2 regions of the Halobacillus litoralis genome follow, and region 1 is predicted to be linked to the other one. Evidence: predicted binding sites of a transcription regulator. Region 1 holds the regulator's gene; the other holds the start of a gene.
What was found. The regulator NrdR, encoded in region 1, represses ribonucleotide reductase genes. The targets are predictions, from matches to a motif close to AACACNATATATNGTGTT.

Region 1 (15,106 bases):
GGGATTGAGATGAAGGGAATCACATTCGATTTATTGCTTGCTTCTTATTTGATTAACCCTGCTGAGAATAACCATGATATTCCTGCGATTGGCCATCGTTTAGGTGAAACAGCCGTCAAGTACGATGAAGAAGTGTATGGAAAAGGCGCTAAAATGAAACGTCCAGATGATGATCAGGAGTTCTATGAGCATATCGGAAGAAAAGCATCTCTTCTTTACAACATGAAAGAGGATATGGAAAAGAAATTGAAAGAAAATGAACAATATCAGTTATTCAGAGAACTTGAAATGCCGTTAGCGCTTATTCTTGGTCGAATGGAGCACCGTGGTGTGTGTGTAGACGTCGAGAGGTTGGAAAATATGGGGGAGGAACTGGAAGAACGGTTGAATAAGGTTGAACAGGAAATTTACGAACTTGCAGGAGAGAACTTCAACCTCAATTCCCCTAAGCAACTAGGACCGATTTTATTTGAGAAGCTGGAGCTTCCGGTTATCAAAAAAACGAAGACCGGTTATTCCACTTCTGCGGATGTTTTAGAGCAATTGGAAGATCAACATGAGATCATCCCTAAAATCCTTCTTAACCGTCAGCTCAGGAAGCTGAAGTCGACATATATCGAAGGTCTTCTTAAGGTCGTTCATGAAGAGACAGGGAAAATTCATACACGCTTTAACCAAGCTCTTACACAAACCGGGCGACTAAGTTCCACGGATCCTAACTTACAGAACATCCCGATCCGCCTTGAAGAAGGGCGTAAAATAAGGCAGGCCTTTATCCCATCTCAAAAAGGGTGGGTCATGTTTGCCAGTGACTATTCTCAAATTGAACTTCGTGTCCTCGCCCATATTGCCCAGGATCAAAAGCTTATGCAGGCATTCAAAGAAGGCGCAGATATTCACACCCAAACAGCAAGTGAAGTTTTCGGTGTATCCAGAGACGACGTTACAAGTGAAATGAGAAGACAGGCGAAAGCAGTAAACTTCGGGATCGTTTACGGAATCAGTGATTATGGCCTGTCACAAAGCCTTGGTATTACTCGGAAAGAAGCACAAGCTTTCATTGATAAATATTTTGAGAGCTATCCTAGAGTCAAGTCTTATATGGATGAGACCGTGAGGGAAGCGAAAGAGACAGGATATGTATCAACATTTATGAACCGTAGAAGATACCTGCCTGACATTAAGAGCCGGAATTTTAATAAACGCAGCTTTGCCGAACGAACGGCGATGAACACACCGATTCAGGGAAGTGCAGCCGATATTATTAAAAAAGCGATGATTGACCTTGAAGAAAAACTTCAAGAAGAGAACATGCAAGCCAAAGTCCTCCTTCAAGTGCATGACGAATTGATCATTGAAGCACCGAAAGAAGAAGTGAAACAACTAGAAGAGATTGTATCATCTGTCATGGAAAATACCGTTGATTTAGATGTTCCTCTAAAAGTCGATTCTTCTTATGGGGACACTTGGTATGATGCAAAGTAAGAGGAGAATGAAACGATGCCAGAGTTACCTGAAGTAGAAACAGTCAGAAAAACATTGAAACATCTCGCTTTAGGAAAAGAGGTTGAAAAGGTATCCGTGTTTTGGGGGAATATCATTAAACAACCTCAAGATCCAAAAGAGTTTGAGCAGTTATTGGTGGGGCAGACCATTCAAGATATCGATCGTAAAGGAAAGTTTTTAATCTTCCATATGGATGACATTGCACTCGTTTCCCATTTGCGCATGGAGGGGAAGTTTGGTGTTTACGATGGTTCGATCGAAAAGCCGAAGCATACCCACGTGATCTTCCATTTTACTGATGGAACAGAACTTCGATATAACGATGTGCGGAAATTTGGGACGATGCACGCTTTTCCAAAAGGAATGGAGCTTAAAAATAAACCGCTTATTCAATTAGGGCCTGATCCGTTCAATGAAGCTTTCACCGTGGATTATTTTTATGGGAGGCTTAAGAAAACATCTAGAAACATGAAAGCGGTCCTGCTTGACCAATCGATTGTAGCTGGACTAGGGAATATTTATGTAGACGAAGCCCTCTTCAGGGCAGGCATTCATCCTGAGCAAATCGCCAATACTCTGACAAAAATTGAGGTTGAAAAGATTCGTGAAGCTAGTATTTCCGTTATCCTTGAGGCTATTGAACAGGGCGGAACGACCATTCGCTCTTACTTGAACAGTCAGGGAGAAATCGGGATGTTTCAGCAGAAGCTCCGTGTTTATGGAAAGCAGGATTCGGAGTGTGTCGAATGTGGCACGCCGATTACAAAGTTGAAGGTCAGCGGAAGAGGGACTCACATCTGTCCTAATTGTCAACCTTTACACACTACTAGGTAAAACCCCATATACTATCCCACAGCTTAAGATATGAAGGTGTGGGATGCATGGGGATTGGGATGTTCATTTTTTTGTTCGTTACAGCAGTAAGCATCGATAGCTTTGGAATCGGCTGCGTTTTGGGTTTGAAAAAGGTCGGCCTTACTTTAAGAGGCGTCTTTTTAATTGCGAGTGTCTCCGGTTGTATGTTTCTTTTGTCTTCTTATTTTGGACATTTGCTGGCAGCGGTGGTGGCAGCAGAAGACGCCGAACGTGTGGGGGCACTTGCGTTAATCGGAATCGGGATCTACTTCTTATGGCAATTTTTTAAGAAAGAGAAGGATAGTGAAGAAAAGAAAGAGCCTTGGCTTAATCCGGCCAAAGTACTGAACGACCCCTTAGCTGCGGATGTAGACCACTCCGGTGGGATCCAAGGGAAAGAAGTATGGCTGCTTGGAGCAGCACTATCCCTTGATACCATTGGAGCTGGAATCAGCGGAGCGCTTATTGGAATTCCTATCTTTTTTACAGCGGTCATGATTACCGTAGCGACTTTCTGCATGCTTGGGTGTGGAATTTTGAGTGGCTCAAAGCTTAGTGATAAAGCGGAAAGCTTGTCCATTTTACCTTGAGTGTTACTTATCATCATCGGGCTGATCAAGTTGTCTTAAGGAGGTGACAGGATGACTTTAGTCATCGGATTAACAGGAAGTATTGCGAGTGGTAAAAGTACCGTAGCAGAGATGTTCAAAAACATGGATATTCCTGTTATTGATGCTGATCAAATATCAAGGGATGTCGTCCAACCTGGAGAACCTGCCTATCAAGAAATTGTTAAAACCTTTGGAGAACAGGTGCTTGAAGAAGGCGGGGGGCTGGATCGGAAAAAACTCGGCAAGATTGTCTTTAGCGATGAAATGAAGCGGAAGCAGCTAAATGGAATTGTTCACCCTAAAGTAAGGGAGGAGATGATCAGGCGGCGCGAGCAGTATAAGCAGCAACAATATCAAGCAGTCGTCCTGGATATTCCATTGTTGTTTGAAAGCAACTTAACCGATTACGTAGAAAAAATTCTCGTTGTATATGTCGATGAAAGAACGCAATTAGAGCGCTTGATGGAAAGGGATCAGTCTGGGCGAGAGGAAGCTGAAGAGCGGATTCACGCACAGATCCCTGTGAAAAAGAAAGCAGAAATGGCGGATGCGGTCATTGATAATACCGGAACAATTGAACAAAGTTCACAGCAATTAAGAGACATACTGCAAGGTTGGGACATCGTATAATAACACGTCTGGGCAGACGTGTTATTTTTTGTGGAAAGTTTTCGTTCTGTATGTAAAACCGCTTACAATATGTTATACTAATCTAGGAATTACAGAGTAAAAGTATATCATATATAGGGGGCTGGAACAGCATGGGGAAAACAAAGATTGCTATTAACGGGTTGGGAAGAATTGGTCGCATGGTATTTAGAAAGGCTGTGGCGGATGAATCTATGGAGTTGGTTGCCGTTAATGCAAGTTATCCAGCTGAAACAATTGCTCACATGATTAAATACGACAGTGTGCATGGTCGTTTTCAAGGAGAGGTCAATGTCGTAGATGGGGATTTAGTCGTTAATCGGAAAAAAGTGAAATTGTGCTCAACAAGAAACCCATTGGAACTTCCATGGGACGAACTGGATATTGATATTGTAATTGAAGCAACGGGCAAGTTTAAAACAAAAGAAGAAGCAGGTCTTCATTTAGAGTCTGGAGCTAAAAAAGTCATTATTACAGCGCCTGGAAAACAAGTAGATGCGACGATTGTGATGGGTGTTAATGAGGAGACATATATGCCGGGCAGTCATGATGTCATTTCCAATGCTTCCTGTACAACCAATTGTCTTGCCCCTGTAGTGAAAGTGTTGGAAGATGAATTTGGCATCGAGAATGGTTTGATGACAACAGTCCATGCCTTCACCAATGATCAGAAGAATTTAGATAATCCACATAAAGATTTACGAAGAGCCCGCGGGTGTACTCAATCCATCATCCCGACATCCACAGGTGCAGCCAAAGCCTTAGGAGAAGTGATTCCGAGTCTTCAAGGAAAGTTGAATGGCATGGCATTACGCGTACCGACGCCCAATGTATCTCTTGTTGATCTTGTCGTCGATTTAAAAAGGGAAGTTACGGCAGACGAAGTAAATGAAACATTTGAGAGAATGGCTAAGGGTGGAATGAAAGGGATATTGGAATACAATGAAGAGCCACTCGTTTCCATCGATTACACGACTTCTTCATCCTCAGCCATCATAGATGGTTTATCTACACAAGTTATCGATGACCGTAAAGTAAAAGTACTGGCCTGGTATGATAATGAGTGGGGATATTCCTGCCGTGTGGTAGATCTTGCGAAGTATGTCGGTAATATGATGAAAGAAGAGAAAGAGGCACGTGTTTCATAAATGATCGGAACCCTATTGAATCTAAGTCCCCTTGGGAGCGGTGAGGACGGTTGTACAAAAGCCAGTAAAATATTTCTTGCAAATTAAGGGTAAACCATATATACTTTCTCTTGAACTTCTGAATTTCATATAAATTCATGTCTACTCAAAGGGTTAGGACCTCTCAGGACTAACTTTCCCCCGTGGTAGTTCATGGCTGTTATTTCAGAGGTATTGAAGTGAATGTACAAAGGGGGATCCTTAATATGGATACAATGGGAAGACACGTAATTTCTGAATTATGGAATTGTAATGAAGAAAAATTGAACGATATGTCGTATATAGAACAAGTCTTTGTAGATGCTGCTCTTAAAGCTGGTGCAGAAGTGCGGGAAGTCGCGTTTCACAAATTCGCCCCTCACGGCGTCAGTGGAGTAGTCATCATTTCTGAATCACACTTGACGATTCATAGTTTTCCAGAGCATGGATATGCAAGTATTGATGTTTACACATGCGGAGACCGCATTGACCCTAATGTTGCCGCTCAGTACATCGTCGATGCACTAGAAGCGGGTAAGAATGAAACGGTAGAAGTACCAAGAGGAATGGGACCTGTAGAAGTACAGCAGTCTCGTGCTCTATAATGCGAAAAGAAGCCACGCAGGAATCCTGCGTGGCTTCTTTTTGCATTAATCTATATAGTTATTTGCTCTGTGCTATTCGGTAGTATTTCCTTGAGAACATCTGTGAGATGTTAGATGGAGTATAGGGGCTTAAGGGAAGGGCTAGTCTAGTTCTGACACAAACACTACAAACTGTAAAAGAACCTTAGGTTTCAATAATCATTTCTTATTTTCATAAGTCATGTTAAAATAAAGGGAGATTATGTCGAATGGAATTGAAGGGGTTAGGTAAGTGAAAGCATTTATTTCCAGGTATTTCAGCAACCATTCCGAGACGAGTGAAGAGCATAAGGATTCAGCGCTTGTCACACACTATTATAAAGCCAAGCATGATGATCTTTTCCGTGCTGTTGAAGGGTTGTTTTCGTCGCCTTCAGAAATTGTAGCAAGTTCTAAAGAACGTGGAGAACTGACCGTGAAATATAAAGGGAACAGACGCGCGTTTATAGTGGCCACGATCATAATGGTACGCCCATTTCGAACGGCCGTTGACTTTTCTGTCACCACGGACTCAGGAGGTCCTGTTGATTTTGGACACAGCCGAAATCTCATCGTTCAGCTTTATAAAAAATTGGACAGTCAGTTCACAACGGTGGATCCTTCCTGAGTGCTGCCGAAAAGAAGATGATGTGGAGTTGATCATACGTGAAGTGCCCGAATTGCCACTATAAAAGTACAAAAGTCCTTGATTCCAGGCCGATAGAAGAAGGACAGGCGATCAGACGACGCAGAGAGTGTGAACAATGCCAATTCAGGTTCACAACTTTCGAACGGATTGAAGAAGTTCCACTGATTGTCGTGAAAAAAGAAGGCACAAGAGAAGAGTTCAGTCGTGAAAAATTGATGCGTGGACTGATTCGAGCTTGTGAAAAGAGACCGGTGGCCGTGGAGGAACTGGAAAGAGTAACAATGGATGTCGAGAAGGAATTAAGAAATCGTGGCGTTTCTGAAGTCATGAGTGAAGATATTGGTGAAATGGTGATGGAGCGTCTGTCTAACATTGATGAAGTTGCTTATGTTCGTTTTGCTTCCGTATATCGACAGTTCAAGGACATCAACGTTTTCATCGACGAATTAAAAGAATTAATTAAACATGAAGACAATGAATGAGCCTGTTCCGGCTCATTTTCTTTTTCTAGGATCATAGATTGTGGAAGCCATTTGTTGTTTTAGGTTTGAAATGAATTTTAGCTTCCTGTTTGAAATAGAATGAACAAGCTTTAACGATTGAAGGAGGTGGAGGCGGTGAGTTACTCTATTGGCAAACTACTCCCCGTGGACGGATTTAAGATTATACGGAATGGAGAGCTGCCTCGAAGTTTTCATCGTTCCTTATCACATTTATATCAGCCGATTGTAGGAAGGTTGGCGGTTTCGCTATATCACGTCCTGATATCGGAATCGGACATGATTGAAGGGGGGCAGGTACAGTCTCATCATACATTGATGTCTTACCTTTCTGCTCCTTTGGATAAAATTTATGAGGCTAGGGGGAAATTGGAGGCCATCGGACTACTACGAACGTTCCGCTCCATGGATGAGGATCAACAGGCGGTGTATCTGTACTCCGTACACCCTCCTTTTTCTCCTGAGGAGTTTTTTCTTGATGATATGCTCTCTTTGCTTTTGCATCATGAGTTGGGGAAGGAAAAGTATGATCGCTTAAAGAGCCGTTTATTGAATACTGGACAAACGCTTGAGGGTTTCACTGAAGTAACCGCCACTTTTGATGAAGTCTTCCATAATAAAATGATTGAAACTGTCCAAAGAGAAACGGAGACCATTGCGAAGCAGCAAAATTATCAACAAGAATCCAGAGGACCCGTTGCATCCATGAATCGAGTGGATTTCGATTGGCTGAACCATGCATTAAAGAAGCGCATGTATCCATCAGAACAAATATTGACTGGTCGCAACAAAAAATTGATTGTCCAACTGGCGACGTTGTATGACCTTTCAAACACGGAGTTGGAAAAAGCGGTCACCTGGGCTATTGATGAAAACCATTATTTAGTGGAAGAAGAGTTGAAGGCGGCCTGTCATGATTTTATGAAAGAACAAAAAAATAACAGTCAGCGGGATTCAGCTCTAGACCGCAGAGAGAAAATGAAAGTGGAAAACAAGTCAGCCAATGGTACGAAAGAGGACCAGTTTATACAAATGCTAGAGGAAATCTCTCCTAGGGAATTGCTTGAGGATGTATCCAATGGTAACCGTGCTTCTGAACAAGACCTAAAAATGATCCGTGACGTGATGACAGAACAAGGAATTGAACCAGGTGTTATGAATGTGCTTGTCCATTACGTATTATTAAAAACAGATATGAAATTGTCGAAACCTTATCTTGAGAAAATCGCCAGTCACTGGGCGAGGAAAAATGTAACGACCGTGAGACAGGCGATGAATCTGGCTAAGGCGGAGCATCAGAAATATCAGCAATGGGGGAAACAGAAGTCCCAAAAGCGTAAAAACCAAAAAGAAGAAGTCATCCCAGCCTGGTTTAAACAGCAGGACGTGCCCCAGCATGAGGAAAAGGAAGCGGTACAAGTTAATACGGATGACATAGCAGCAAGGATTAAGAAGCTGACGAACAAAGGTAATTAAAAGGGGGGATACCAATGGAACCTATCCAACAATCTTTAAAAAAATGGATGCGTAACAATGAGCAGTTTCAAAAACGAATGAACCATATGAAATCGGAAGTTATGCAATCCTCAGAAGTGAAAAAGTTGATGCAGGAGCATGTAGAATTAACGGAAGAAGCCATTGAGAAACAGTTGATTAAACTGTACGAATACCGGACTCAATCAAAAAATTGTGAGAAATGTCCAACACGGGAAGAATGTATCAACATCCTTCCAGGTTATGTTCCAAGAGTAGAAGTGGAAGGTTCTGATGTGAAGTTGATTTATGATAAATGTCGCCGTCAACGGAAACATGAACAACAGGAAGAGCAAAAGTCCTTAGTGAGAAGTCTCCATATGCCACGTGAAATTCTTGAGGCTTCATTAGAACGGATGGATCTTCAAGACCCGGATAGGGGAGCTGCTGTGGAGCGAACCGTCCACTACATTGAAGGTCTTAATGATGAATTGCCAAGTAAGGGACTTTACTTTCATGGACCATTTGGTGTGGGGAAAACTTATTTCATGGGAGCTATTGCCAATGAACTAAGCTCTAAAAATATTCCTTCCATGGTCATCTACATGCCGGAATTTGTAAGAGAAATTAAAGCATCCATCAAAGACGATTCCATGAATGAGAAGATTGAGGCATTCAAAGAAATTCCTGTACTCATGCTCGATGATATCGGGGCGGAATCTCAATCTGCGTGGTTTAGAGATGAAGTCCTCGGAAGTATCCTGCACTACCGAATGATGGAAAGACTTCCGGTTTTCTTCACATCTAACTACAATTTAAATGAGTTGGAGAAAGTTTTGATGACGAGTAACCGTGGAGATGTAGAACAAGTAAAAGCAAAAAGAATTACAGAGAGAATCCGCCAACTGAGTGAAGGAGTCCACGTGAATGGGCGGAATAGGCGAGGATAACGATTATAAAAAGGAAGTCAATAGCATGATTCCTCCCCTTGTCACATAAATATAACAGGGAATAGCCAACTTTATGTCATAGGTGCGTCATCTTTTAATGGTTGATTTCCAGAGGCTTGTCCTTGAGGTCGTCCATTGAACATAGAAGTTGAATGAAGTCGGGACGAGGGGGAATTTTGGTGTTTTGCATTCATTTTTCTAATCGTACGGAAGCGATCCTATTCTATAATGCGATTGTCTCAGAACAAAAACTTTGGATTTTCAAGGAACACAAAGACGGGTTTGATGTGAAGTTGATGAATGCTTCATTGAATGGAGCGGCTTATGTGCAGGCGATCCGCGCCTTTTTACAAGTTATTCGGAAAAGGAAAATGCTCGGATGGATGGAAGGGGTATTAAAATATCGGTACTACTACGAGGATCCACAAGAAGTTCAACGAATGCTTGAAATTGGACAGGACTTTGAAGATAAACCACCCGCAGGACTCCACCTGCCACCGATTTACCACTACTTACGAGCTTTTATCCAGGACTATTTGATTGCCAGAAGTTTTGTGGAGTTTGATGAACTCAGTGCTGCTTGTTTGCAGTCCGTCCATGACTCGCTGATTGAATATACCGGTAAAATCATTGACGAATATAAACAAGAAGAGTCTTATCAACTGATGGTGGATTCATGGCGTTATCGCGTCCATCATAAGGACACAGGCGTGCAACTGCTTCATTTGCTTGATGATGGTCGCTTGACCTACTACCATGATGAAGGGAATCCGATCAGTGAATCCGAAACAAAACTGTACATGAAGCAATATCCCGATGAAAGCATTGCTCATCTGCCGATTGAATGGCCGGTCACCCCGGCTCTTGCCCATGCCCCTGATGAGCTGATTATCTATTCAGATGAAACGGATCATTCAAATTTAGAGTTATTGATGAATATTTTTGAAGAAAAAGCTTCTTGGAGACCAAAATCACAATTTCCTTTTAAAATGGGTTGATTTCCTTTTCCTAAATGGATATAATAACGTACATATCTAAATAACGGCTTGGAAAAGGACACGAACATAAAGTGGCGCAAGACCAGAGAGAGGGGCCATCGGCTGGAAGCTCCTCGTTGACGGCTTTATTGTTTACCACCTTGGAGCTCTGTCTGTGAACAAACGATTAGTAATGGACAGCGTCTGATCCGCGTTAAGGAGAATGAAGCCGCATTGTATAACTTTGCGGGAATTTGGGTGGAACCACGAGTGATAACGCTCGTCCCTTAGCATATAAGCTGAGGGACGGGCGTTTTTTATATTTATTTAAGATAAAGGAGTGTTAAACATGTCGAATGCGATTCAAATCAAATTTCCAGACGGTAACATGAAGGAGTTTGAGAGAGGGACGACAGGCGAAGAAATCGCACAATCGATCTCCCCTGGCTTAAAAAAGCAAGCCTTGGCGATCAAATTAGACGGCGAACCTTATGATTTAAGAAGGCCGATTGAAGAAGATGGTGCCATTGAAATCTTGACATATAAAAACCCTGAAGGTTTGGAAGTGGTGCGCCACTCCTCTGCTCACTTGATGGCACAGGCAATTAAACGTCTATATGGCAACGTGAAACTTGGTGTCGGTCCAGTGATCGAAAACGGATTTTATTATGATATAGACATGGAAGAATCTCTTACACCAGAGGATCTTCCGAAGATTGAGAAAGAAATGCAGCGCATCGTCGATGAGAATTTAGAAATTGAACGCATCGAACTTTCCCGTGAAGAAGCGATTGAAAAGTATAAAGAGATCGGTGATGATTTGAAACTTGAGCTGATTGAAGCGATCCCTGAAGGAGAGCAAGTGACCATTTATCAGCAAGGAGAGTTCTTCGATCTTTGTCGTGGGATTCATGTTCCGCAGACAAGTAAAATCAAAGTCTTCAAGCTATTGAGCATTTCTGGTGCATACTGGCGTGGAGACAGTGATAATCAGATGCTGCAACGTATTTATGGTACAGCTTTTGAAAAGAAAGCTCATCTGGATGAGTACCTGCAAATGCTTGAAGAAGCAAAAGAAAGAGATCATCGTAAATTAGGAAAAGAACTCGACATTTTCACAGTCAATCAAAAGGTTGGTCAAGGATTGCCGATGTGGCTTCCAAAAGGAGCGACAATCCGTCGTACAATCGAACGGTACATTGTAGATACAGAGGAACGTCTTGGATATGACCACGTGTACACACCTGTTCTTGGAAGTGTAGATTTGTATAAAACAAGTGGACACTGGGATCATTATCAAGATGACATGTTCCCGACAATGGAAATGGACAACGAAGATCTCGTCCTTCGTCCAATGAACTGCCCACACCATATGATGATTTACAAAAATCAATTGCACAGCTACCGTAATCTTCCTGTGCGTATCGCTGAGCTCGGCATGATGCACCGTTACGAAATGTCCGGCGCACTAGCAGGATTGCAGCGTGTACGCGCGATGACATTGAATGACGCACACATCTTCGCTCGTCCGGATCAATTGAAGGATGAATTCAAACGTGTCGTTCGACTTGTTCAGGAAGTGTATCGTGATTTTGGTATCAATGATTACTACTTCCGTCTTTCCTACAGAGATCCAGAGGACAAAGAAAAGTATGTCGACAATGACGCGATGTGGGATAAAGCCCAGGCGATGTTGAAAGAAACAATGGAAGATATGGAGCTTGAGTATGTGGAAGCTGAAGGGGAAGCGGCCTTCTATGGTCCAAAACTCGATGTTCAAGTGAAGACAGCTCTTGGAAAAGATGAAACATTGTCTACTGTTCAGCTTGACTTCCATCTGCCGGAGCGCTTTGATCTGACATACGTTGGAGAAGATGGAGAAGATCACCGCCCGGTTGTTATTCACCGTGGAGTCGTATCAACAATGGAACGCTTTGTTGCTTTCCTTATTGAAGAATATAAAGGTGTATTCCCGACTTGGCTCGCTCCTGTCCAGGCGAAAATCATCCCTGTCTCCGCAGATGTGCATCTTGATTATGCGAAGAAACTTGAAGATGAGTTGCGTGAAGCTGGTGTGCGTGTGGAAGTTGATGAGCGTAATGAGAAAATCGGTTACAAGATCCGTGAAGCTCAAATGCAAAAAATTCCTTTCCAGCTTGTGGTTGGTGACAAAGAAATCGAAGACAATGCCGTCAACGTCCGTCGTTACGGAGAACAAGATTCCGCAACTAAACCGCTGGATACATTCAAACAGGAAATCCGCAACGAAATTGACCAAAAACTTCTACGCAAGTAAAAGAATAAAACCCGAAAGCCTCTCAAAAGGCTTTCGGGTTTTTGTTTTTTATACCCATTTCGCTATATGGCAGGATTGTAGAAGGCTCAGTTTCGAGATGTTTATTGAGTGGTTGGGGCTACAGGAAATGACTCGCTTTCCGCGGGAGCGCCATTTCCCTCCGTCCCTTTACGAAGGAAGATTCTCGAAACCACTTCTGAAAAAATCAGCTTGTATGATCGAATAAAGAGGGTAATATTAATTCTATCCAGTGGGCATTCAGAAAGTAAAAGCTTGATACAAAGCGTTTTATACCTACTCAAGAGGGGAGAGTGGTAGACACTCCATCTCAGTATAGGGGTTCGTTTCTCCCTTACATGGAATGGGGTGGTTGTGAAGCTGCGAGACTCCCGTGGGAGAAAGGAGATAGGCGAGATCCCACAGGAAAGCGAGTTGCTTCTCAGCCACCCCTAACGCTCAATCAGGCAACGAACCCCGGAAACATCTCGAAACTGAGTCTTCCACAATAGGGAGCTTTAGTGGAAGAAGGTGGATTGTGGGTGCTGGCTAAAAAAGGCTTGATTTTTGTGGGGGCATGCCTTATCCTAGTTAAAGTAGTCATGTCGGCGGAGTTTAGTTGTTGACATGCATCATAAGGCATGCTATTATAATTTAGGTAACTGAATGAACGGATCTAGAGACAAGTAGGAGCACCCGCTTCTCACCTGATCGACGCATAGCGCAGTTGGCAGGTCACTTATTCCTTTGATTATTAGGAGTCGTGTGGGTGCAGTATGTGTACCGACACTTTTTTTATTTGCATCAGGAAATCTTGTCGATGACAGATCTCATATAAGTTTTCTAAAATTTGTTGGAGGTGGCTCGATATTAGCAAGGATAACATGAACGTTAATGAAAAAATCCGTGCCCGTGAAGTTCGTCTGATCGACGTGAATGGTGAGCAACTTGGAGTTAAATCACGTAACGAAGCTCTTGATATTGCAGCAAATGCGAATCTTGACCTTGTTATGGTGGCACCAAATGCGAAGCCTCCGGTTTGCCGAGTGATGGACTACGGTAAATATCGTTTCGAGCAGCAAAAGAAAGAGAAAGAAGCTCGTAAGAAACAAACGGTCATCAAAGTTAAAGAAGTTCGTCTCAGCCCTGGGATTGAAGACCACGACTTTAACACAAAACTTCGTAATGCACGTAAGTTCTTGTCTAAAGGTGACAAAGTGAAAGCATCTGTCCGTTTCCGCGGTCGTGCAATCACACACAAAGAACTTGGACAAAAAGTACTTGAACGCATGGCGGAAGAGTGCAAAGACATTGCCCAAGTTGAGACCAAGCCTAAAATGGAAGGTCGTAGTATGTTCTTAATGCTTGCTCCTCTTAACGAGAAGTAAGGAATTGTATCAAGTTAAAGGAGGAAATTCACATGCCAAAAATGAAAACCCATAAAGGTTCTCAAAAACGCTTCAAAAAGACTGGAACAGGTAAGGTGAAACGTTCTCACGCTTACACTAGCCACTTGTTCGCGAACAAATCTACAAAACAAAAGCGTAAGTTGCGTAAAGATGCACTAGTTTCTGCTGGAGACTACCGCCGCATCAAGCACATGCTTCCAAACGACTAATATACATTGATTTAAATAGGAGGGATTATCATGCCACGAGTAAAAGGTGGAACAGTGACACGCCAACGTCGTAACCGTGTCCTTAAACTAGCAAAAGGTTATTATGGTTCAAAACATGCACTATTCAAAACTGCAAAACAACAAGTAATGAAATCAGGTCAGTATGCTTACCGTGACCGTCGTCAGAAAAAGCGCGACTTCCGTAAGCTATGGATCGCTCGTATCAACGCTGCAGCGCGTTTGAACGACATTTCTTACAGCCGTCTAATGCACGGTTTGAAGCTTGCAGGTGTTGAAGTTAACCGTAAGATGCTAGCTGATCTTGCTGTAAACGATGAGCAAGGTTTCGCAAGCCTAGCAGAGCAAGCTAAATCTGCTCTTAAGTAATAAAATGACAATGATAAAGAGCCATTTCCGATCGGTAGGAAATGGCTCTTTTTTATACTCGTAAACTTAGTCATTTACATAGTACATTATTTTTGGGGTTCATTTTCGAGACGTTTGTTTTTGCAAATGGTCTAGATGGGGAGGAATTTTTATGGATATTGTTATCCTTGTTGGTATATATGGAATGGTCATCAATCTGGTCCTTTTCATTATGATGGGCGTGGATAAACGTCGTTCTAAAAGAGGATCTTGGCGTATTGAAGAAAAGAAATTATGGGGAATAGCTTTAGCAGGAGGAGCCCTTGGGGGATGGATTGGAATGAGTGTATTCAGGCATAAAACGAAACATACCTCTTTCAAATTCGGTTTCCCAATCCTAAGCCTCTTCTATATCGCTGGAGCAGCCTACCTAGTGTACCGGTTCTATCTCTAGCTGCTCTGTCATATTATGTAGACAGGGAGGGGGATGAGATGGGCGAAACAACAAGTACCATTTTTGCATGGTTAGAACATCAAGAAGCCTGGGCACCGCTCTTATTTATCGCTATTCATTTATTACGGCCTTTTTTGTTTTTACCTGTTATGCTCGTTTGTATCACGGGTGGCGTTTTGTTTGGTCCGATTGCGGGAAGTGCCTATTCGGTGGTGGGTACAATGCTCTCTAGTTTATTGTTTTATCGCACCATCAGGCTCGTTCCTTCTGGCTTTAAGAAATTGAGATCCTTAAGAGAAAAATGGTTGAAAAAGAACTCTCATTTGACGGTGAAACAGGTCGCAGTCTTAAGACTTGTACCTTTTATTCATTTTCATTTACTTTCCTACTGTTTATTGGAAATCAGTGCAGACTTTA
Region 2 (15,106 bases), 260 kb from region 1:
TGAGTAACTTGTTCTAATTTATATGCATCTTGTCCGGCGAGTATTTCATTTTTCTTTGATTCTACTTTTTCCTCAAAAACTTCTGCATCCAATTGTTGCTGCATGGTCTGATCTGCACGTTGGACAAGGCTTTCAGGGTCGATATTTAATATTTGTAAAAGCGGCCCCATAAAAATCAGTACTAACAAAATAGACATGACAAGACGTGCATAATTCTTCATGACGCCGGACGGCAGAAGGGCGTCTGCTACCATTGCTAATAAAAGAAAAAGTACAATCTTTGTGATCCACTCAATCAGATACTCCATATTCACCATCCTATCTGACCATCATCGTAATGTTACTAGCCGCCACCATGATGACGATTACAAGGAAGAACATCATGGAGACCATTAAGAGTGCTGCGAAAATATAGAAGATGTGCCTGCTGACGACATCCATCGCCTGGATGATCGGCCCATCCCCCAGAGGCTGAAGGAGAGCAGCCGCGATTTTATAAATTAGCGCAATGGCCAGCACTTTAATAGCCGGGAACACAGCGATTCCAAGTAATATGACGACACCAGCAATTCCTAGTGTGTTTTTTAGTACAAGGGAAGCCCCTAGGATTGTATCGGTGGCATCCGTAAACAGTCTCCCGACCACGGGGACAAAATTTCCTGTGACAAATCGAGCTGTTTTCATCGTAATTCCATCCTGTACCGCAGTCACAGTCCCCTGGACAGATATCACTCCAAGAAAAATGGTTAAAAACACACCCATGATAGCCATGCCGGTTTTCCTAAGAAGTTCAGCCAATTGGTCCACTTTATATGTCTCATTCAAGCTTCCCACAATCAGCAAAAGAGCGGAGGATGCAAACAATGGGATGAGCAAGTATTTGACTAGCAGGCCGCTGGATTGGGACCAGGGCAATAATAATAGGGTGAAAAAAAGGAAATGGACATCAAGTGACTGAAGGAAGCCATGATTCCAAGAAGAAGGGGAATCAACCCGATCATGAAGCTGCTCATCCGTTCGATGGCCCCTAGTGTATATTCAATGACTTGCCGAAAACTCTCGAGAGCAAGTGTTAATAAAACAAGGTAAACCACCATGTAAGCAATCTTACTTACCACAGAATTTTCGAATGCGGACTGCACCGAATGAAGCAAAGTACTGAACAGTGTCAAAAACAGTAGTGAAGCTAGCAATTTTCCGTTGAGGAGAAGTTCATGGAAAAAGAATTCCAGAATACCCGAAAACCAATCGGATGATTCAACGGAACTTTCACTTTGAATAAATTCACGGAAATTATTCGTATGAAAGCTAGGCAGGTAATCTCCATACTGTTGATTCAATTGATTCCAACTTTCCTCCAACTCTTCTGTAGATACCTGGTCGAGCATAGATATATCAGCATCTGCAGGGGCTGGGGAGGGAGACGCGGCAACGATGATTGGAGAGTTCAAGCAACCGATTATGATCAGACAACACAACACGATCCGTTTCATGGCATCCCTCCCGAAATTCCTATGCCCCTGGAATGAAATTCAATATGGTCTCAATCACAGCTGTCACAATCGGTATGGCAAGCATTAAGATGAACAATTTCCCTGCGAGTTCCACTTTAGAAGCCAAGGAATTTAGACCGGCATCTCGAATAAGTTGAGCACCAAATTCAGCAATATAGGCGATGCCAATAATTTTCAAAATGGTCTTGAAGTACACAGGTTCGACCTGAGCCTTTTCTGCCATGTAAGACAACAGGGAAAAGATATGCCTGACCTGATCAAGGATGGTTAAGAACAAGATGATGACTGTGAATAAAAGGAGAAGAAAAGCGACCGAAGATTTGTGTTCCTTTAAAAGTAAAATCAACAGGGCCGCCACTAATCCTAAAGAAACAATTTGAATGATATCCATGAGTTACCCCTGGTAGAGAAAAACAGACTTGATTTGTTGAAACAGATCGGCGAGCCTGTGAAGGACGATAAATAATACAATGATGAAACCTGTCAAGGTCACAGCCTGTGCAATCTCTTCTTTTCCCATCTGTTTAAGGATGCTATGGATCATCGCGACAATTATACCGACACCAGCTATTTGGAATAATATCGTTGCATCTTGGAGCACAATGCCTCTTCCCCCTTTTGTAAAATCCATATAAACCATGCTAAGCCATCTACATGATTAGAATGATGACGAGCAGCCCGCTTAATATCCCCATCCCTTTCGCCATCTTTTGGTATTGATCACCGACTTCCAGGGCATCATGCAGTTCGCGGTCAAGGTGATGGATGGTGAGTTGAATCTGTTTTTGCTGCTGCTCCAGATCGTGCTGACCAAGCGTCCTTCCAAACTGCATCAAAATTTCATATTCGTTTTTCGACAACGCGTTCAACGACCAGTGTTTCTTTAACTGTTTGGACCATAAGGAATAAAAGTCATCCCAAACTCCATTTTCGTTCAGAATCCCTTCAAAGAACTGATTAATGGGTCTCGGTAAATGTGTAGATAGATTCTCACAAACTTCCAGCAGCGAAGATTGTCCATAAACCATCTCTGCCTCTATCATCTGTAAAGCATTTTTCCATTGCCTAATGTGTCCCGGACGCTTCTTGAAACGGGAAGCCATATCAAACCCTGCCCAGGTCGTAACGGTCAATACGATGACGGCCCCAATCCATTGCATTCGCTCCCCTCCCCTTGCCCTGAATCAATAGGTCTCCCGATTGATCGAGTACTGTCCAATTTCTTTCTCTATGAGGTGACATTCGGTCCAAGACAAGGTAGCGTTGAAACACTTTCTCATCCATCAATTGTTTGGCTGATGGGCGTTTCTTTACACCTGAAAAACTTTGACCATGAATACTGCAAATGACTTCGACACCTGTGTAAGTCGCCTCTCGGACCGCTTCCGCGTCTTTTTGTCCACCAATTTCGTCTACAATTAACACCTCAGGTGACATGGAACGGATCATCATCATCATGCCTTCTGCTTTAGGGCAAGCATCCATCACATCTGTACGGAACCCGACATCCAGCTGAGGAACCCCCCTCATACTTGCTGCAATTTCGGAACGCTCGTCCACAATTGCGACCTTCGCCGCGCGATACCCTTGTTGATCAGATCCAATGTAACGCGCCAATTCCCGCAGGAGTGTGGTTTTCCCTGATTGTGGAGGTCCGATGACCAGTGTACTCATCCAACGCCCAGATTCATAAAGGTGTGGAATGAGAGGTTCAATATTCCCGGAAGTAGCTCTAGCAACCCTGATGTTCATAAAGGATATGTGCTTTAACGTTTCTACATGATCTTGATGAGTGTTCGTCTTACCAGCCAAACCTACCCTATGGCCACCCTCAATGGTAATAAACCCCTCTTTCAACTCTTCCTTGAAACGGTAGAGTGAGAACTGACTGATCTGATTTAGGACGAAAGAGAGATGCTCAACGGTCATCACTGCATTCTCAATGGATTCATGACGATTATTTTCAAGAATCTCTATCGGACGACCAATCCTTAAACGGATCTCCTGCACACTCTTCCATTGGACCTCACTTTTTAAGAGATGTTGGATAGAGGGTGGAAACAAACGTATAATCTCCTTCATCCTCTCCTACTCCTTTATTTGGTTTACTTCATATGTATGTGCTTACTGAGAGCTTATGACTGTGAAATAGTATAAAACTAGAAGATTTTAAGAGAGGTAATAGAGAGGTAATAGAGCGATTGATAGACACTGCGAAGACAAGCCTTAATCAATATATGTCCGTATGTGTCCACCTTATTCCTAAGCTGCATACCACAATAAAGCAGACTTAGTGAACATTTAATTCCGAGGGGGTTGTTTGAGTTTAGTGGCTACGGGAATAGGTTCGCTTTCCCCCCATCCTTTTCTAACACATGGATAATGAAATGGATTCTATAGGAAGAAAGTATGGAAGAGTTATGATTGCTCACCTTGGAATACAGAAATGTTTTCACAAAAAAGAACTTGCCCGGTTCGGACAAGTTCTTCGAGAAAACATATTAGGCACGGGGATACGTATTTTCCATCTGTAGTACTGATGACCAATACTTCACCTTCATTGATGAAGAATGGCACTTGGACAGTAAGGCCCGTTTCAAGCGTAGCAGGTTTTGTACCCCCGCTTGCTGTATCGCCTTTGATGCCAGGTTCCGTTTCTGTAACTTCCAGCTCAACGTTTTTCGGCAGTTCAACACCGATTGTTTCACTTTCATAAGACTGGATTTGAACTTCCATGTTCTCTTTTTAGGTAGTTTAATTGGTCCTGGATGGTAGCCGTAGGGATTTCTACTTGCTCGTATGTCTCCATATCCATGAACGCGTGCATATCACCATTCGCATAAAGATATTGCATCTTACGGTTTTCAATGTGAGCGCGCTCTACTTTTTCACCGCCGCGGAATGTTTTTTCCTGAATATTTCCATTACGTAGGTTACGGAGTTTTGAACGAACAAAAGCCGCTCCTTTTCCTGGCTTCACGTGTTGGAAATCCATTACTTGCCAGATACCCCCATCAACTTCAATTGTCAGACCTGTACGAAAATCGTTTACTGAAATCATTTGACCTTCCTCCTTTTAATTACAACGTGATTAATTCTTTGGTAGACTTGCTCAATCGTTCATTTCCTGTTTTCGTAACGATTGTATCATCTTCAATCCGGCAGCCGCCGACGTTCGGAACATAAATGCCCGGCTCGACTGTAACGACCATACCTTCTTCAAGCGTGACATCGGAACGGAAGGATAGGCCAGGACCTTCATGGACATCCAGGCCGATTCCATGGCCCGTGGAATGACCGAAATACTCGCCATACCCTTTTTCTTTAATGTAATCACGTGTCAATGCATCCGCTTCTTTGCCGGTGATGCCTTCTTTTATTCCTTCCATACCTTTTAACTGAGCCTGTAAAACGGTATCATAGATTTCTTTTAACTGATCATTGATTTCGCCCACAGCTACAGTTCTTGTAATATCAGAACAATACCCTTTGTAAAGGGCACCAAAATCAAGCGTTACAAGCTCTCCGGATTGGATTTCCTTCTCGGAGGCCACTCCATGTGGCAAAGCTGAACGGTAGCCTGATGCAACAATAATATCAAAACTTGAGGAGGTCGCCCCTTGCTTACGCATGAAAAACTCAAGTTCATTCGATACATCAATTTCCTTCACACCAGGCTTTATGTAACCAAGAATGTGTTCGAAAGCATCATCAGCAATCTTAACGGCATCCTTTAATATACTAATCTCCTCATCCGTCTTAATCAAGCGTAATTTTTCCACAATGCCTGATGTAGGGACGAGCTCTGCGTCTAATGCTTCTTTATATTGTTCAAAAAGGGTGTAGGTGACATGATCTTTTTCAAACCCGATTCGTTTCAAACCTAGTTCTTTCGCTTTTTCAGCTACCGTTTTCGGCATAGGCGTTTTATGTTCAAGAATCTCAAACTCCTTGGCTTGCTCTGCCGCTTGTTCTGTATAGCGGAAATCTGTAATTAAAACAGCTTCATCGCTTGTCACTAAAAGAGCTCCAGAAGAGCCTACAAAACCTGATATATACCTTCTGTTTTTCGGACTCATAATTAAAAGACCGTCTAATTCTTTTGAAGCCATCGATTTTCTTAAATTTGAAAGTTTACTCACGAATGATTTCTCCCTTCACTTTCTATCTTTTGGATCAGCCCCAATGTCGCTAATCGGTAGCCATCAATTCCAAATCCGACCACTTGTCCTGAGCATACCGGTGCTAACATCGAAGTATGGCGGAAAGATTCCCGTTCATGGACATTTGATATATGAATCTCTACCACAGGTTTTGAGATGGAACTGACAGCATCCCGTAAAGCGATGCTTGTGTGTGTATAAGCTGCTGGATTAATGATGATTCCTTCAGCTTCTTCTTCCGCTCGCTGGATCCAGTCTACGAGCTCCCCCTCATGGTTGGATTGAAAAGAAGTGACTTCAAACCCTTGCTCAGCAGCCACTTCTTTGACCAATGTCTCAACATGTTCAAGAGACTTTTTCCCATAGGTAGCCGGTTCTCTCTTGCCTAACATATTCAAATTCGGCCCATTGATTAAAAACAGCCGCTTCTTCCCCATTCAACAATCCCACCATTTCCAAAATTGTCATACACTTTAAGTTTATCATACTCTCCCTTGATTTGAATAAGAATTCACTGTCTCATTGAACTCCCTGTATTCATAGGAAATGGAATACCCGATAAAAACACCGTATAAAATAAATAAACAGCCGGTTGTAACCCATGTATCACTATTGAGTTCCATGAAAGTCGGGATTGCCGGAAAGATCGGAGTCAATAGAAAATAAACAATCGCCCATAGCCCGATTCCATAAAAGACTCCCAGGCCAGATTCCATTCCTTTTTTTCAAGAGAAGGTAGTAAACGAGCCGTTCCTAAAGATAAAATACCGACAATAAGAACGGCTAACACTTCAGCAAGCCATGTTCCGGTCCATTCCGTCTGCCAAAATGAGCGAAATATGAAGGAGGCAGGAGACACCTCTGTGAAATTAAAATAATAAGCGATTGTCCCTAAACCACTCCATAAAACTCCGGCGGTAAAACCTGTGACTAATGCTTTTGATATGACACTTTGCTGTGGTTCTTGTTGTCTTTGGTCTTGTTTTTGGTCTTTTTGTTTTTCAGCCATCTTCATCACCTCTATTCTCATTTTAACCAACCCCAATTTTTTCATGCTCTTTTCAATTGTTGGGCTAGTGATTCATGGAGATTTAAGGTAAAATAGAAGTCCAACCAATTTTAATATTCTATTGTTTAAACAGCCCGCTTGAAGGTAAGAGTTTACTAAAATGTACTCTTCCACCATTCAAAAATTAAGATGGGGCTGCATATTTTACTCTATAAAGGAAACAATCTTAAATAGCACATAACAGCCTACCATCCGCCGCATCTGATGATGAATAGTGTTGAAATAAGGGTATAGTTCAATAACCAGATATTCATAGTCGACCACTACGAGAAGGGAGGAAAATATCATGCGTAATTGGATGACTCCTGTCATTTACACGTTGATCGGTTTAGCCATCTTCTTTGTTGGCATCCAGCTGTTTACAAACACGACTGGCTTTCTCACTTCGATCGTCACGATGATCGGAATCGCCGCTCTCATTTATGGAGCCATCTACTTCTTCTTCCTCCGCAAACGCGGCTTTGGAGGAGCGGCAGGTGGAAACCGAAATGAAATGAAAAAATATAAGCAAGCGGTCAAGCAATCTAAACAAAAATACAAGCAACCAACCCCCGCAATTAAGAAAAGCCCTGTAGCCAAAGCACAGACCAAGGCCTCTTCATTAGGTCGAAAAAACCGCAAACGTATGAACGGTCCACAGCTTCGTGTTATTGAAGGCAATAAAAGCAAAGGAAAAAATCGAGCCACCTTCTGATGGCTCGATTTTTCATTTCATATTTTAGTATTATCGGCTCCACCTTTTTAAAAATTTCCCCGCATGTTCTCGACCTAATTCCATCAATGTTTCTTTTTCTTCTTTGCTCATATCAAAATCCGTCGTTTCCACTCCACTGACCGGAATGAAGATAATATCCTTACTTAGAGCCTTGGAAATGTACCTTGCATCATGAGCCTGCTGCATCGTTTTAAAAAGGGCGTGGAACATTTGAATCGCATTTTTAATTTTCTGTTCGGGTAGTTTATCTGGTTCATCACTTAACTTCATTCCAATGATAGGTCTAGTACGGCATCCGTCCTGTTTTTCCCAAATCCACAGAGGAAAGTTACTCAACACTCCTCCATCTACAATAATGGATCTTCCGCGTTTCCCATGTATTTTAACGGGAATGAAAAAGTAGGGGAGTCCCGAGCTCATCCTTACTGCTTTTGCTACAGAAAAGGTAGCCGGATCAATGCCGTAAACTTTCTTCAAATCATCAGGTATGACAACGATTCTCCCCTGTGTTAGATCAGAACATATCACCTTTAAAGACCCAGGCGGTAAGTCGGCAAACGTACGAACACCTTTTTCACCAAGCCACTCTTCAAGAACATTTTCCAACTGATTCCCTTTATAAAGCCCCATCCGGTAATACAAAAGAAGCCATTTCATAAATGGAAACAGGCGATCTGTCAATGGAACGTCTACTAGACTAAGAAACGAAAGATTATTGAGTCTTTCCTTCAGTTCTTTAGCCGTGTAGCCGGCAGCTGTCAAACTCGCTAAAATGGCACCAGCGGATGTTCCGGCCATTCGTTTGAATGTGTATCCTTGCTCTTCCAGTTCTTCAAGTGCCCCAATGAAAGCAAGGGCCTTCACACCGCCACCGGAAAAAACTCCGTCCACTTTCATCCTGCTTCACCCCACTTTACTTCATTATAAACACGCGTTTGGCAAATTAGAACGAAAGCAGCCGAATTGAAATGTAAGGTTATTCATACTGCTAAATCATGTCTTTCGCTGACACTTAGTAGCTTCCTTACCTTAGCTAATTAGGGGCTGGACCTTCTGGTGAGAAAAGATTGGTGAAAAGGATCAGACGACCCTGCAGATCCCAAAACATATCCAATATATCTTTAAGAGAGCTGCCCCTGTCGTTTAGGAGCACAAGTTTATCAGCAAATAAAAGACGCATGGGATCCCATGCGTCTACTTACTCATCATTCTGTTCTTCATTCTTTTTCTGGACTTCTCTCAAAGAATCCACTCGCTCCGGGTTCTCATCAAAATATTGAACGAGATCTCCTATACGGTCGATGGAATTCCAACTCATGTGGTGCTCAATACCCTCAACATCATCATAGATGTTCTCCTGATCGACACCGATAATCTCTAAGAACTGCTCCAAAAGTTCATGACGATATACAAGCCGTTTCCCAACTTTCTTTCCTTTTGGTGTTAGGATCAACCCGCGATATTTTTCATAGTTCAAGTATTGGTCTCGGTCAAGTTTTTGAACCATCTTCGTCACGGATGACGGATGCACCTGCAGATTTTCAGCAATATCAGAAACACGTGCATACCCTTTATCTTCAATCAATATATATATTTGTTCAATATAATCTTCCATGCTAGGTGTCGGCATGTTGAACCCCCAATACCCTGTCTTATGTACACGCCATACATAATATGACGGACGGTTTTTATAGCATATGTTTGCACAATAAAATGATACACCAGATTCCTACCAGTGACAAGCGAGGGCTGTACTTCTGAATTTTTGTGCATTTGAATTCGGGAAGCTCTAAAACCAAGATGGTTAGAGCAAGAATGTAATAAATCGCAATAAAAAATGAACCGGTCGTTAAAAACGACCGGTTATTTTTCTTTACAATCCACACTTCAGTTGGGCATTACAATTTGTGCAAGTATTACAACCACCGATATCTTCAACCGTACCTTGGCGGCAGACTGGACAAGTATCTCCTACTTCAGATCCAATCGTAACGTTAGTCTTGTCGAGTTCATGAATGGTATCCATAAGAACAACATGGGGTTTTTTGTCTTCAGATTCAAACAGTTCCGTCTGTTCTCCCTCGAAGTCATTTTCTTCTGCTTTCAAAGATAGTACTTGACTATCTCGACTTCCATCAACATACACCGTACCGCCTTTGGCACCTCCACGGTATAGTCGTTGGTACACTCGTTCCACTTCTTCAACTGTGTATCCTTTCGGAGCATTGACTGTCTTGGATATACTGCTATCCACCCAGCGCTGTATAATACACTGTGTATCCGCGTGTGCCTCCGGTGTCATAGTCATTGCGGTGATGAACCAATCCGGCAGCTCATTTGGATCTTGTTCCGGATGAGCATCCAAATATTCCTGAAGAATATCTGCTTTAACCTCGATAAATTTACCTAATCGACCGCTTCTATAATAGGAGAATGAAAAGTAAGGCTCAAGACCCGTACTTACGCCTACCATTGTACCTGTACTTCCTGTAGGTGCAACAGTTAAGAGATGGGAGTTTCTAATACCATAAGTCAATACATCCTGGCGTATATCTTCCGGCATTTCCTTCATATAACCGGTTTGAATAAAACGTTCTCGCAGCTCTTTCGTCTCTGCATCCGTTTTTCCTGTTAAGAATGGGAAGCTTCCTTTTTCTTTCGCAAGTTCAACGGACTCACGGTATGCCGTAGTTGCGATAGCTTCAAAAATTTCATCGACCAGTTGATTCCCTTCTTCTGATCCATATGTTGTTTCACAATAAATCAACAAGTCATGCAGTCCCATGACACCAAGTCCAATTCTTCGTTCTCCAAGGGCCTGTACTTTATTTTCCTCTAAGAAATATGGAGTTGCATCAATTACATTGTCCTGCAAACGCACACCACGGCGTACCGTTTTCTTAAGCTTTTCAAAGTCGACCTGCTTACGATCTTTATCTGCAAGATTTGCCAAATTAACAGCAGCCAAATTACAAACAGAATAAGGGGCAAGCGGCTGTTCCCCACAAGGGTTCGTAGCAACGACCTTCTGTCCATAGGCTGTTGCATTTGTCTTCTCATTGGCATTATCAATAAAGAATATCCCCGGCTCAGCCGAATACGTAGCACAAATATTGATGAGGTTCCATAGTTCGCTAGCTTTCACAGTACGATACGTGCGTACACCAAATCCGCGAGCTTCCCATTCACGAACATCTCCACTTTGATGCCATTCTTCATTGTATCTTTCCATTTCTTCCGCTGAGTAATTTTCTACATCCGGGAAACGCAGCTCATAATCAGCATCATTTTCCACTGCTTCCATGAATTCATTGGTGATACAAACTGAAATGTTGGCACCTGTCAGGAATTCAGAATTATGAACGGTATAGTTTCCACCCAAGTGCAGCTTTTCTTCCGCTTCTTGAATGCTTTGGTCCGTAAACCCTCCTTGTCCCTGAATGTGCTTATAATTGACAACACTCTGGTACAAGTCTTTCTCCGTTTCCGTGAGAGGGGTAAACTTCAATTTATCTTTAGCCAACTGCTTGATCGTTTCATCTTCGGTATTCTCAATGAGGAATCGAAGAATTCTCGTATTTTGCATTTTAGAGATAATAAACTCCAAGATGTCGGGGTGCCAGTCGGATAACATGATCATTTGCGCCCCTCGTCTCGAACCGCCTTGTTCCACAAGATGTGTAAGCTTCGCGATATCATCGAGCCTGGAAACCGAACCTGAAGATTTACCATTCACTCCTCGAGCCAGCGTATTACGTGGGCGTAACGTCGATCCGTTTGTTCCAACTCCACCTCCACGGGACATGATTTCCATCACCTGCTTACGATGGTCCGATATACCCTCGCGGGAGTCTTGAATGTATGGCATGACATAACAATTAAAATACGTAACGTCGGTTTGTGAACCTGCGCCATACAATACACGTCCAGCTGGAATGAAATTCAACTCCGATAACTCTTCATAAAAGTCATGGAAGCTCTGCTGTTTCTTTTCTGTGTCTGTTTCTACTTCTGAGAGACCTGACGCATTTCGAAGTGCAATCTGCTCATAATAGACTTCCAGAGGTTTATCAATGGTATCAAGGTTGCGCTTGATCAATCCCGTTCTTCGTTCCTCTTCATGTTCAAGAACATTTAAGAATTCATTCTCCACTTTCACAATGGCTTGATGGGACTGCCAGTCAATGGAATGAATAAATCCAAATCCTCGAGCAGGAAACTTAGGGTCGTCCTTAACTGTAAGAACAACGAAATCTCCCTCTGCAAGAGTCAACTTTTCTGTATCTTTAAACGCATACCTGTCTAGCATCACAAGTCTTGATACACCTTTGTGCGTAATTGTCATGGATTCAGTAATCTCATGGACCTGTGGAAATTGCCTTATATCCGCATTGAGGCGGTCCACGTCAATTTTCGTGTGTACATCTGTGGAGGTGGTCGTCTGCATTTTGCATCTCTCCCTTTAAACTAAAAACTAAGTAATTTTCATTTGATATAAGTAACATACCACATCTACAAAAAGATAATCAATATATTGTGTTGTGATAATTTTCAGTCACCATATATTGTGCTGTTGAACGAATATGTAGAAACTTGTCAATCGAAAAATCTTGAGATATTAAACGGATATACCAGAGATTGAAAGAAAAACCTGCTCCCTATTGTTTGTATCAGCTTTTTCATCATTTGCATCCAAACACCTTCTACAATCCTCGACAAAATAACAATTCCCCGCAAGTTTCGGAAAAATTTTTTTGAAATACTCATCATTCCCTCCTATAATAGATAGAGGAATAGAGAAATGAGGGGGATGGAAAGATGGATTTATGGATCTTAATCGCAGCGATCCTAGTGGTTATCGCTTTCGGTTTGTATAGATTCTTCAAAGCAAGAAAAATCATGACCACATTACCGGAAGACAAGTTCCGCGAGGGCTACAGAAAAGCCCAGTTAATTGACGTTCGTGAACCGAAGGAATTTGATGGCGGTCACATCTTAGGGGCAAGAAATATTCCATTGTCTCAAATGAAGAACCGCCTTATTGAAATCCGCAAAGACAAACCTGTTTATCTATACTGCCAAAGCGGCGCCCGGTCCGCGCGTGCCGCAATGATGCTCCACAAACAAGGATATGAAGACCTCAATATGCTTGAAGGTGGCTTCAAAAAGTGGAATGGTAAGGTCAAAACGAAAAAATAATCAACCCTCCCGGTTCCCCTAAGAACCGGGATTTTATTTTCTTCCCATTAAACTATCGCTCCCGCGGAAAGCGAGCTATTCCCCGTAGCCCCAACCACTCAATAAAAGTCTGGAAACTGGCTATTCAAGTATCCTGCCATATTGTTTAAGAGATAAAACCCGGCGTCCATATCTAGACGGACGCCGGGTTTTTGTTATTGCTCTTTTTGGTATCTTAAAACAGGTTTACGCGCTGCCTGAGTTTCATCCATACGGCTCACAATCGTTGTATGAGGAGCCTCCTGTACTTTTTCAGGATCATTTTCCGCTTCGTGTGCGATTTGAATCATACGGTCAATGAAATCGTCCAGGGTTTCTTTTGATTCCGTTTCCGTGGGTTCGATCATGAGTGCCTCTTCCACATTGATCGGAAAGTAGATCGTTGGCGGGTGATAGCCGAAGTCTAGGAGACGCTTCGCCATATCCAATGTGCGGACCCCAAGTTTTTTCTGCCGCTTCCCTGACAAAATGAATTCGTGTTTACAATGACGGTCGAATGGAAGATCGAATTCCTCTTGAAGACGTCGCATCATGTAATTTGCATTGATGACGGCGTACTCACTCACTTTTTTCAGCCCTTCTGGTCCCATCGTACGGATATACGTATAGGCACGTACATTGATTCCGAAGTTCCCATAATACGGTTTCACTCTCCCGATGGATTTAGGACGATCATAGTCAAACACATATAGATCATTTTTCTTCGTCAAAATCGGTGCTGGTAGGTATTCAGCAAATTCTGCCGTTACTCCTACTGGACCTGACCCCGGACCTCCGCCACCATGAGGACCTGTGAATGTTTTATGAAGGTTCAAGTGAACGACATCAAAACCCATGTCTCCTGGGCGCGCATAGCCAAGAATGGCGTTAAGGTTCGCTCCATCATAATAGAGCTTACCGCCAGCTTCATGCACGATGGCTGCCATTTCTTCGATATCCTCTTCAAACAAACCGAGGGTATTCGGGTTGGTGAGCATTAACGCTGCCGTTTGATCATTTACGACACGCTTCAAGTCTTCCAAGTCCACAAGACCTCGCTCATCTGACTTGACCGTAACCGCTTCAAAACCTGCGACTGTTGCTGAGGCAGGGTTCGTACCATGAGCCGAGTCTGGAACAATCACTTTCGTACGGTTCGTTTCTCCTTTTGCTTCGTGATAAGCACGGATCATCATTAATCCCGTCCATTCCCCGTGTGCGCCTGCAGCTGGCTGTAAAGTAACGGTATCCATTCCAGTGATCGCAGCCAGGGATTCTTGCAAATCATACATTAGATGTAGAGCTCCCTGTACACTTTCCACCGGTTGGTAAGGGTGGATATGACTGAAACCAGTCAGCCGAGCTACATCTTCATTCATTTTCGGGTTGTATTTCATCGTACAAGATCCAAGAGGGTAAAACCCTGAGTCAACCCCGTGGTTTCTTTTAGAAAGAGCGGTGTAGTGACGCATAATCTGCAGTTCACTCACCTCCGGAAGGTCCGGTTCACTTTTTCTAACATAGGCTTCTCCGATTACATCATCAACATTCGTTTCCGGCACATCAAACTCTGGCAAACTATAGCCGGTACGACTTTCTTGGCTCAATTCAAATATCAATGGAAAGTCCTGATTAGACATGAAGATCCCCCACTTCCTTGACAAACGTATCAATTTCTTCTTTTGTCCGGATTTCTGTTACGGCTACTAGCATACAGTTCTTCAGTTTTTCGTCTGCCTCACCCAGGTCATATCCTCCAATGATACCGCGATCAAGCAGCTTGTGGTTGAACTCTTTTACGTCTCTGTCTAATTTGACTACAATTTCGTTGAAAAATGCTCCATCAAAAACAACCTCTATACCTTTTTCCTGGAGTTGTTTCTTCATATAGGCTGCTTTTTGAATGTTCATCCAGGACATCTTTTTCAGTCCCTGTTTACCAAGGGAAGACATCGCTACGGATGAAGCGAGAGCATTCAAAGCCTGATTGGAACAAATGTTTGAAGTGGCTTTATCACGACGGATGTGCTGCTCTCTCGCCTGCAAAGTCAACACGAAACCACGACGACCTTCCTCATCCACCGTCTGTCCAACGAGTCTCCCTGGTACTTTTCTCATCAATTTCTTCGTCGTCGCAAAATATCCACAGTGCGGGCCGCCATATTGTGCTGGTATTCCGAACACTTGAGCATCTCCGACAACGATATCAGCTCCAAATTCGCCTGGAGGCGTTAAGTATCCTAGAGCGAGGGGGGTTGCTTGATGTAATCATCATCGCTTTTTTCTGTGTATCTACAATAGATCTAACCTGGTCCAGCGGTTCGATTTGACCGAAGAAGTTCGGATACTGAATAACAACACTTGCCGTGTCTTCATCTATTTCTCTTTCTAACTGCTCAAGGTCTGTTCTACCGTCCTTGTGATCAAT

Region 2: the regulator NrdR is predicted to act here: its motif matches at 12,016-12,033, upstream of LC065_RS11885 (vitamin B12-dependent ribonucleotide reductase).

What each region holds. Positions count from the first base shown of each region.
Region 1 covers NZ_CP129016.1:2,094,784-2,109,889, forward strand. Annotated here, with positions in the region: gene polA (DNA polymerase I) at 1-1,485, shown strand, start outside; gene mutM (DNA-formamidopyrimidine glycosylase) at 1,501-2,340, shown strand; gene LC065_RS10505 (manganese efflux pump) at 2,388-2,951, shown strand; gene coaE (dephospho-CoA kinase) at 3,003-3,602, shown strand; gene LC065_RS10515 (glyceraldehyde-3-phosphate dehydrogenase) at 3,734-4,768, shown strand; gene speD (adenosylmethionine decarboxylase) at 5,014-5,391, shown strand; gene LC065_RS10525 (cytosolic protein) at 5,663-6,037, shown strand; gene nrdR (transcriptional regulator NrdR) at 6,076-6,540, shown strand; gene LC065_RS10535 (replication initiation and membrane attachment family protein) at 6,676-8,034, shown strand; gene dnaI (primosomal protein DnaI) at 8,049-8,981, shown strand; gene ytxC (sporulation protein YtxC) at 9,161-9,979, shown strand; gene thrS (threonine--tRNA ligase) at 10,308-12,254, shown strand; ribosomal protein L20 leader region at 12,930-13,053, shown strand; gene infC (translation initiation factor IF-3) at 13,136-13,639, shown strand; gene rpmI (50S ribosomal protein L35) at 13,672-13,869, shown strand; gene rplT (50S ribosomal protein L20) at 13,900-14,256, shown strand; gene LC065_RS10570 (DUF1294 domain-containing protein) at 14,408-14,689, shown strand; gene LC065_RS10575 (TVP38/TMEM64 family protein) at 14,728-15,106, shown strand, end outside.
Region 2 covers NZ_CP129016.1:2,350,129-2,365,234, reverse strand. Annotated here, with positions in the region: gene spoIIIAF (stage III sporulation protein AF) at 1-308, opposite strand, end outside; partial or broken gene spoIIIAE (stage III sporulation protein AE) at 319-1,493, opposite strand; gene spoIIIAD (stage III sporulation protein AD) at 1,513-1,905, opposite strand; gene spoIIIAC (stage III sporulation protein AC) at 1,909-2,115, opposite strand; gene spoIIIAB (stage III sporulation protein SpoIIIAB) at 2,165-2,674, opposite strand; gene spoIIIAA (stage III sporulation protein AA) at 2,619-3,596, opposite strand; partial or broken gene efp (elongation factor P) at 4,026-4,575, opposite strand; gene LC065_RS11920 (M24 family metallopeptidase) at 4,595-5,656, opposite strand; gene aroQ (type II 3-dehydroquinate dehydratase) at 5,653-6,114, opposite strand; gene LC065_RS11910 (YqhR family membrane protein) at 6,160-6,393, opposite strand; gene LC065_RS11905 (YqhR family membrane protein) at 6,330-6,686, opposite strand; gene LC065_RS11900 (SA1362 family protein) at 7,033-7,440, shown strand; gene LC065_RS11895 (patatin-like phospholipase family protein) at 7,471-8,358, opposite strand; gene mntR (transcriptional regulator MntR) at 8,660-9,091, opposite strand; gene LC065_RS11885 (vitamin B12-dependent ribonucleotide reductase) at 9,335-11,908, opposite strand; gene LC065_RS11880 (rhodanese-like domain-containing protein) at 12,280-12,660, shown strand; gene gcvPB (aminomethyl-transferring glycine dehydrogenase subunit GcvPB) at 12,855-14,318, opposite strand; partial or broken gene gcvPA (aminomethyl-transferring glycine dehydrogenase subunit GcvPA) at 14,311-15,106, opposite strand, start outside.